DNA from 3 places in the Rhodococcus sp. NPDC059969 genome. Region 1 is predicted to be linked to each of the others. Evidence: riboswitches for the same ligand, from Rfam matches in the RefSeq annotation. Region 1 holds a riboswitch; each other region holds the start of a gene.
The links. A riboswitch is a leader RNA that binds a small molecule or an ion and turns the genes downstream of it on or off. The one in region 1 is predicted to bind cobalamin.
Positions count from the first base shown of each region.

Region 2: linked by a shared signal. The riboswitch ahead of ACFWAD_RS15590 (ABC transporter substrate-binding protein) and the one ahead of ACFWAD_RS21105 (ABC transporter substrate-binding protein) in region 1 are both predicted to bind cobalamin.
Region 3: linked by a shared signal. The riboswitch ahead of metE (5-methyltetrahydropteroyltriglutamate--homocysteine S-methyltransferase) and the one ahead of ACFWAD_RS21105 (ABC transporter substrate-binding protein) in region 1 are both predicted to bind cobalamin.

Region 1 covers NZ_JBHWUF010000008.1:34,845-37,109, forward strand. The annotation lists gene ACFWAD_RS21100 (siderophore-interacting protein) at 1-773, shown strand, start outside; cobalamin riboswitch at 815-996, shown strand; gene ACFWAD_RS21105 (ABC transporter substrate-binding protein) at 1,054-2,049, shown strand; gene ACFWAD_RS21110 (class I SAM-dependent methyltransferase) at 2,050-2,265, shown strand, end outside.
Region 2 covers NZ_JBHWUF010000004.1:383,495-385,759, reverse strand. The annotation lists gene ACFWAD_RS15595 (MMPL family transporter) at 1-1,076, opposite strand, end outside; cobalamin riboswitch at 1,148-1,294, shown strand; gene ACFWAD_RS15590 (ABC transporter substrate-binding protein) at 1,410-2,265, shown strand, end outside.
Region 3 covers NZ_JBHWUF010000002.1:95,418-97,682, reverse strand. The annotation lists gene ACFWAD_RS09360 (response regulator) at 1-34, shown strand, start outside; gene ACFWAD_RS09355 (helix-turn-helix domain-containing protein) at 251-688, shown strand; cobalamin riboswitch at 792-993, shown strand; gene metE (5-methyltetrahydropteroyltriglutamate--homocysteine S-methyltransferase) at 1,152-2,265, shown strand, end outside.

The sequences.
Region 1 (2,265 bases):
TTCTCGCGATCGTCGAGGCAATGGAGCGACCGAGCGACCATCTGCTGCGGATCACTGCTCGCTTGAGCGAGTCGACCGACGATCCGACCTGGTCACGCCCGAATGTAACCGTACGGATGAATCTCGGGCCGGCCTTCGACGACGCTTCGCGCGTGTACACGGTGCGTTCCTACGATTCAGCGAGCGGATCGATCGTCATCGACGTGGTCCTGCACGGACAGACCAGTCCGATGATGAGATGGGCGGCGGCGTTGACCGTCGGCGACACCTTCGGCCTCACCGGTCCGCGGCCACACTTCTTGATCCCTGATGTTCCCGGTCGACGTATCGCACTCTTTCTGGACGGCACCGCAATACCTGCGTTGCACTCGATCATCGAGCAGTTGCCTACCGACGTCGCCGGAATCGGCTGGGTCACAACAGATGACGAGGTCGCCTTCGCCGAACTACCCACCCTCCCCGGGCTGGAACTTCACCGCGTCAGGGTCGATCTCGCCGAGCCCGACGGCCCACTGACGACGCGGGCGCGCGAGCTCACCGATCCCGAGAGCTACGTCGTATGGGGCGCCGGTGAACGCAGTGAGATGCGCGCAATACGGAAGCACTTTCGCTCGACCGTCGGACTCGACAAGGACGACGTTGCGATATTCGGGTACTGGAAGCAGGGCATCAGCAACACCGAGATCGACCTCCGTCGACGCGAGAACTACGAGCGCATCCTCGCCGACGGCGGATCCCTGACCGACATCGACGACCTGGCCATCGAGATCTGATTGCCTCACACTGGCCGACCTGACCGGCAGTGCACTGCGGTGATAAGTTCCTCTGTGCCAGCAGACCTCCACACAGGGGGTCAGGGAATCCGGTGTGAATCCGGAACTGACGCGCAGCGGTGAGGGTGACCGCCCGGGCTTACGCCACTGGATGAGAATCTGGGAAGGCGCTCGGGTGGGGCGATCTCGAGTCCGAATACCGGCTGGCAGCAGGGGTCAACAGGCGCCTGTTCACACGGTAACGGGCTCCGCGTACGAGCCCCTGCGAGAACGAGATTCCATGCGTCTGTCCAGACTTCGCCTACCCGCCGCTGCCGTTGCAGCCCTGTTGGGCGCATCGTTGGTTGCCTGTTCCTCCGACGACAGTGGTGCCGAACAATCCAGCGCCTCAGTCCAGAATTGTGGCCGAGACGTCACGGTGGAGCGACCGATCGAACGGGCGATCGCGGTAAATCAACCGGCGGCCGAAATGCTGTTCGCGCTGGGAGTGCAGGACCGGATGGCCGGCTACGCCATGAGCGATGACGACGTCCTCCCCGAACTGCGCGAGGCGCGTGGTCAGGTGAAGGCCTTCGACACCGAGTTCCCGTCATTCGAGAGTGTCCTCGAACGCGAACCCGACATGGTCTACACGACCTTCAACTACACGTTCACCTCGGAAGGCATCGCCGACCGGACCAAGTTCACCGACCTCGGTGTCGCGACATATCAGTCTCCCAGCGAGTGCACCGGTCAGGATGCCGAGCAGAGCAAGGCCCTCACGCTCGACGACTTGTACGACGAAATCGACGACGTGGCAACACTGTTCGATGTCAAGGACAAAGGTGTCGAGCTCACCGAGAGTTTGAAGGATCGCGCGGCCACCGCCACGGCGGCACTGGGAGCCGAAAACGTAACGCTGGCGTGGTGGTACGCCGCCACGAAGACTCCGTACTTCGCCGGGTGCTGCGGTGCACCGGGAATCATGACCGACGCGGTGGGTGCGAAGAACGCCTTCGACGACAACAAGCAGTACTGGCCCGAAATCGGTTGGGAGAGTGTGCTCGATCGAGACCCGACCGTGCTGGTGCTCGCAGATCTCGACCGCGGTGGAGACGGCGACAGTGCCGCAGACAAGATCGCGTTCCTCGAATCGGACCCGGTCGCCAGCAAGCTCACCGCAGTGAAGAACAAGCGTTACATCATCCTCGAAGGCACGACGATGGATCCCTCGATCCGCAATGTCGGTGGCATCGAACAGCTCTCCGACGGGCTGCGCCAGTTGGGTGTGGTCTAGATGTCCGCGGAGATCAGAGAACTGGTGTGTCAGTGGGACGACCAGCAAGCGGCATACATCGCCGATCGCGAGAAGCGCTTCGACGTGATTCTCGACGTTCTCGAATTGCAGTACGCGCAGACACCCTTCACGGTCGTCGACCTCGCCTGCGGGCCGGGTTCACTGAGCGCCCGGATCCTCGAGAAGTTCGAGCACGCCGGCGTTGTGGGAATCGAT
Region 2 (2,265 bases), on a different contig from region 1:
ACGACGCGGCCCCAGAATTTGCGCGAGCGTTCCTCGCCGCGTTGTGCCGCGTCCTTGCGCCACGTCAGGGCATTGATGCGGTGACCCAGAATGGCAAGCAGCGCAGGCACAGCAGTCAGCGACAGGACGGCCGCGCTCAGTACCGCAGCGATCGCGCCGAAGCCCAGAGATCGGATGACGGCCTGGGGGAAAACGAGCATGCCGCTGAACGCACAGATCAGCAGTAGACCCGAGAACATGACGGTGCGACCCGCCGTCAGAACTGTTCGCTGGGCAGCAGCTCCCGGATCCGAGCCTGAATTCAGTTCTTCACGGAACCGGCCGACCACGAAGAGTCCGTAGTCGATCGCCAGTCCCAACCCGAGAAGAGAAGCGACGTTGATCGAGAATGAGGACACATCGGTGATCAAGGTGAGGATCCGGAGAACCGCCAATGCGCTCAGGACGCTGAGTACGCCCACGAACACCGGAACCGCGGCAGCGACGACGCCGCCGAAGATGAAGACCAGCAGCACCAGAGTGATCGGAATGGCGATGGCCTCGGCAACAACCAGGTCTTTCTCGAGTTTGGTGTTGAATGCGACGCCGACGACGGTGTTGCCCGCGAATTGTGCCTCGGCGCCTTCGACTTCGAGCTTCGGCAAGAGATCGGCGAAAGTGGCCGGCGTGACTCCCGAGTCCGGTGCCAACGTGATCGCAACGGCGCCCATGGATCCGTCGTTCGAGAGCAGACTGGCCTTGGCCGCCGCGTCCGTTCCCCAATACGACTTCACCGACGCCGTCGGCACTTCCGTTTTGAACTGGTCGACCGCGGCCGTCACCGCCGGCCCGATGTCGTCCAGGGTCTTACCGTCGGTGGGTGAGTAGATCGCGATGATGTCCGGGGTCTGCGGTCCGAGATTGTCCTCGATGATGTCGGCGACCTTCGCGGAGTCGCTGCCCGGATCGATGAATCCGCCCTGGCTGAGCTTGCCGAACACTCCGAGTCCCCACACTCCACTGATGAGAACTATCAGAACCGCGAGGCTCAGTACCCACCATTTCCGGGCAACGACGGTTTGGGCCCAGCGTGTCATGTATCAACTCCGGTGTGTGGGGGCGTCTGGCCAGATCGACTGTAGTGGGCGTTTGGTCTTGAATCGGAAACGTCATGCATACTGCTCGAAGCACTTGCAAGCCACGCGTGTGGGGGAAGCCGGTCCGAATCCGGCGCTGACCCGCAACGGTAGGTCGATTCTCGGTAGTCACCGAGCGTCGGCAAGCCCGATTACCCACCGCGCGGTGTGCGACATCCATTCGTCGTGGTCTACGAAAAGGAAGTCCAGCAGGAGCTCTGGCCGAGGATCAGCGTGCGGGCGGAGTTGTCTGTCGGATTCTCATTCGTGGCTCAGAGCCCTTACGAGGTCCCCGTGTCACTTCAGTTCTCCCCGTCCCGTGCCGCCGCCGTTCTTGTTGCGGTCGCCTTGGTTTCGGCAGGTTGTTCCAAAGGCCAGGAATCAGAGTCAGCGTCTGCTGCGGAATCCTTCGCACAGCCGGTGTCCGTGACCAACTGCGATCGCGAGATGACGTTCGATTCGCCGCCGCAGCGCATCGTGTCCTTGAACGGACACGTCACCGAAGCCCTTATCGAGATCGGCGCGGGTGATCGGATTGTCGGTCGGGCGTACAGCGACAACCCACCAACTGCTGAGACGGCCGATCAGTTCAACAGCATTCCCAGTCTCTCCGACACCTTCCCCAGCATGGAGCAAGTCCTCGACGTCGATCCCGACTTCGTGGTCGGAGGAATGACCAGTGCCTTCAACGAGAAGCAAGGGCGTTCACGAGACGCCTTCGGCGAGCGAGGAATCAACACCTTCCTCTTCTCCGAATACTGTGGCACCGGTTTCCCCGACATCGGATTGCTCGAGAACGACTACACACAACTCGGTCGACTCCTGGGCGTCGAAGATTCGGCCCGCGAGGTAGCCGAAGAGATCAGCAGTGGTCTCGATTCCGTCCGCGCATCGGTCGGGGACGCAGCGCCGGTGCCGACCTTCTTCTACGACAGCGGTGACCAGGTTCCGACGACAATCGGCGGAGTCGGCGTCGGTCAATTGGTCGCGGAATACTCCGGTGTCTCGAACATCTTCGCCGAAGGGACAAAGCCCTACATCGACGCATCGTGGGAAGCTGTTGCCGAGCGTGCACCCCAGGCGATCGTGGTCATCGACTACGGCGACAAGACAGCCGAGCAGAAGATCGACTTCCTCCGTGCCCAGCCGT
Region 3 (2,265 bases), on a different contig from region 1:
CGTCAGAATCGCCGAGGCGAACGGCTGGCTCTGATCAGAACGGGAGAGAACCCGCTTCCCGGCAAATAGTTCGCCGCTCGTTCATCGATGGCAATTTGTCCAGATCACTCAAAGTAGGGACCTTATACCCTAGGGATTTGCCCAGAAAACTACCCGGTCACGCAAGTCCGAAACAGCTAATCGTTCGATAACTGGCTATGATGCAGTTAATTGAATTGACGGAGCCTGTGTAACGGGGAAGGGGCGTCTCATGTCGAACCAGTTCAACGATCGATTGAACTCGCTGTTCGAGACTGCCGACTTTCACGTCACCAATGCGATGGTCGTTCGCGGCATGACCGAGTTCGGTTGCCGCATTTCGACTCCGTATCTGTCACAACTGCGCACCGGCGTCCGAACCAATCCGTCACCGGAAGTGGTCGCCGCCCTCGCGCACTTCTTCAACGTCCATCCGGACTACTTCTACGCCCCGTCCGACCACACTCCGCCCGCCATCTCCGGTGGCGAAGCTGACCTTTCTCTGCTCGAACAGTTGCACAACGTGCGCCTGCGAAACCTCACCTCGCGAGTCGTCGACCTCTCACCGTCGTCGCAGGATCTGCTCGTGGAAATGGCGGAAAATCTGCGCTCCTCGGAGAATCTTCCGCGCGTACCACCGGACTCGAATTCCTACATGTCTCGCGCCTAGTGCTTCGTCGACTCTCCTTGACTGCTCAGGGAGGGTTGGCCTTATGCTGGTCGATGCAGCTGGTTCGCCCGGCACGGTCATGAGGAGCCCCGAAGACCGTTCCCGGCGTCGAAGCCCCGTCAGCGCAAGCTGTCGGAGTGAGAGGGAACCCGGTGAAAATCCGGGACTGTCCCGCAGCGGTAAGCAGGAACGACCGCCGTTTATGTGCACTGGGCATCCGCCTGGGAAGCGACGGCCAGTAGGTTCGATCCAACTCGATCGAGTGCCCGCGAGTCCGAAGACCTGCCGACTGTGTCGGGCACGCCGTGCCCGACGGTCCACCGCCTCGTGGAATGGGCGTGTAGATCTCCATCGGACCTCGTGTGCGGTGCGGGCAGTGCTGCCCGCCGAAACTCGAGGTCTCGTGAGGTGTACCCGTCTGCCGGCAGTGGCCATCAATGCATTGGCAATCTGGAGAAACTCCGTGACAACGACATTCACTTCGACCGTGCTGGGCTCACCGCGCATCGGTCCTCATCGAGAACTCAAGCGGGCAACCGAAAGCTACTGGGCGGGGCGCATCGACGCCGACGCCTTGCAGAGCGTGGCCCGTGACCTCCGTCGGCAGGGCTTGGCCGACCTCCGTGACCTGGGCCTCGACTCAATCCCGGTCAACACCTTCTCCTTCTACGACCAGATGCTCGACACCGCAGTTCTTCTCGGCGCACTACCCGATCGCGTCGCGCCCGTCACCGATCCGTTGGACCGCTACTTTGCAGCTGCCCGTGGGACGGACACCATTGCGCCGCTGGAAATGACGAAGTGGTTCGACACCAACTACCACTACCTGGTGCCGGAGATCTCACCGTCCACCACTTTCGAACTCGACCCGTCCAAGGTCTTGTCCGAACTGGCAGAAGCGCTTTCCGACGGCATTGCGGCCCGCCCGGTCGTCATCGGACCGGTTACCTTCCTGCTGCTCTCGAAGGCTGTCGGCACAGACGAGCCGCTGCTCTCGCGGCTCGACGAGCTACTCCCCCTCTATGCGGACCTACTCGGCCGGCTCGTGAAGGCCGGTGCAGGGTGGGTCCAGCTCGACGAACCGGCGCTCGTGGGCGATCGCACCGACGAGGAGATCGAAGCGGCACGCGCTGCGTACGAACAGCTTTCGGCACTTTCGGAGCGACCGTCGATTCTGTTGGCGTCGTACTTCGGTTCGCTGCGTGACGCGTTGCCTGCACTTGCTTCGACCGGCGTCGAAGGATTTGCCGTCGATCTGGTGGCCGGTCAGGATTCGATCGGCTCCGTACCTGAACTCGCCCGCAAACTAATCGTCGCCGGAGTGGTCGACGGACGAAACATCTGGCGATCGGATCTGGACTCGGCACTGAGCACATTGGGCGCTCTGCTGGGGAGCGTCGATACGCTTGCCGTCTCCACGTCGTGCTCTCTGCTGCACGTTCCGTACACGCTCGACGCGGAAGCCGGGGTCGACAAGGCACTGCGCTCGTGGCTCGCGTTCGGCACCGAGAAGGTCAAGGAAGTAGTCACTCTCGCAACCGCTCTCACACAGGGTCGGGAATCGGTGGAGGACGAGT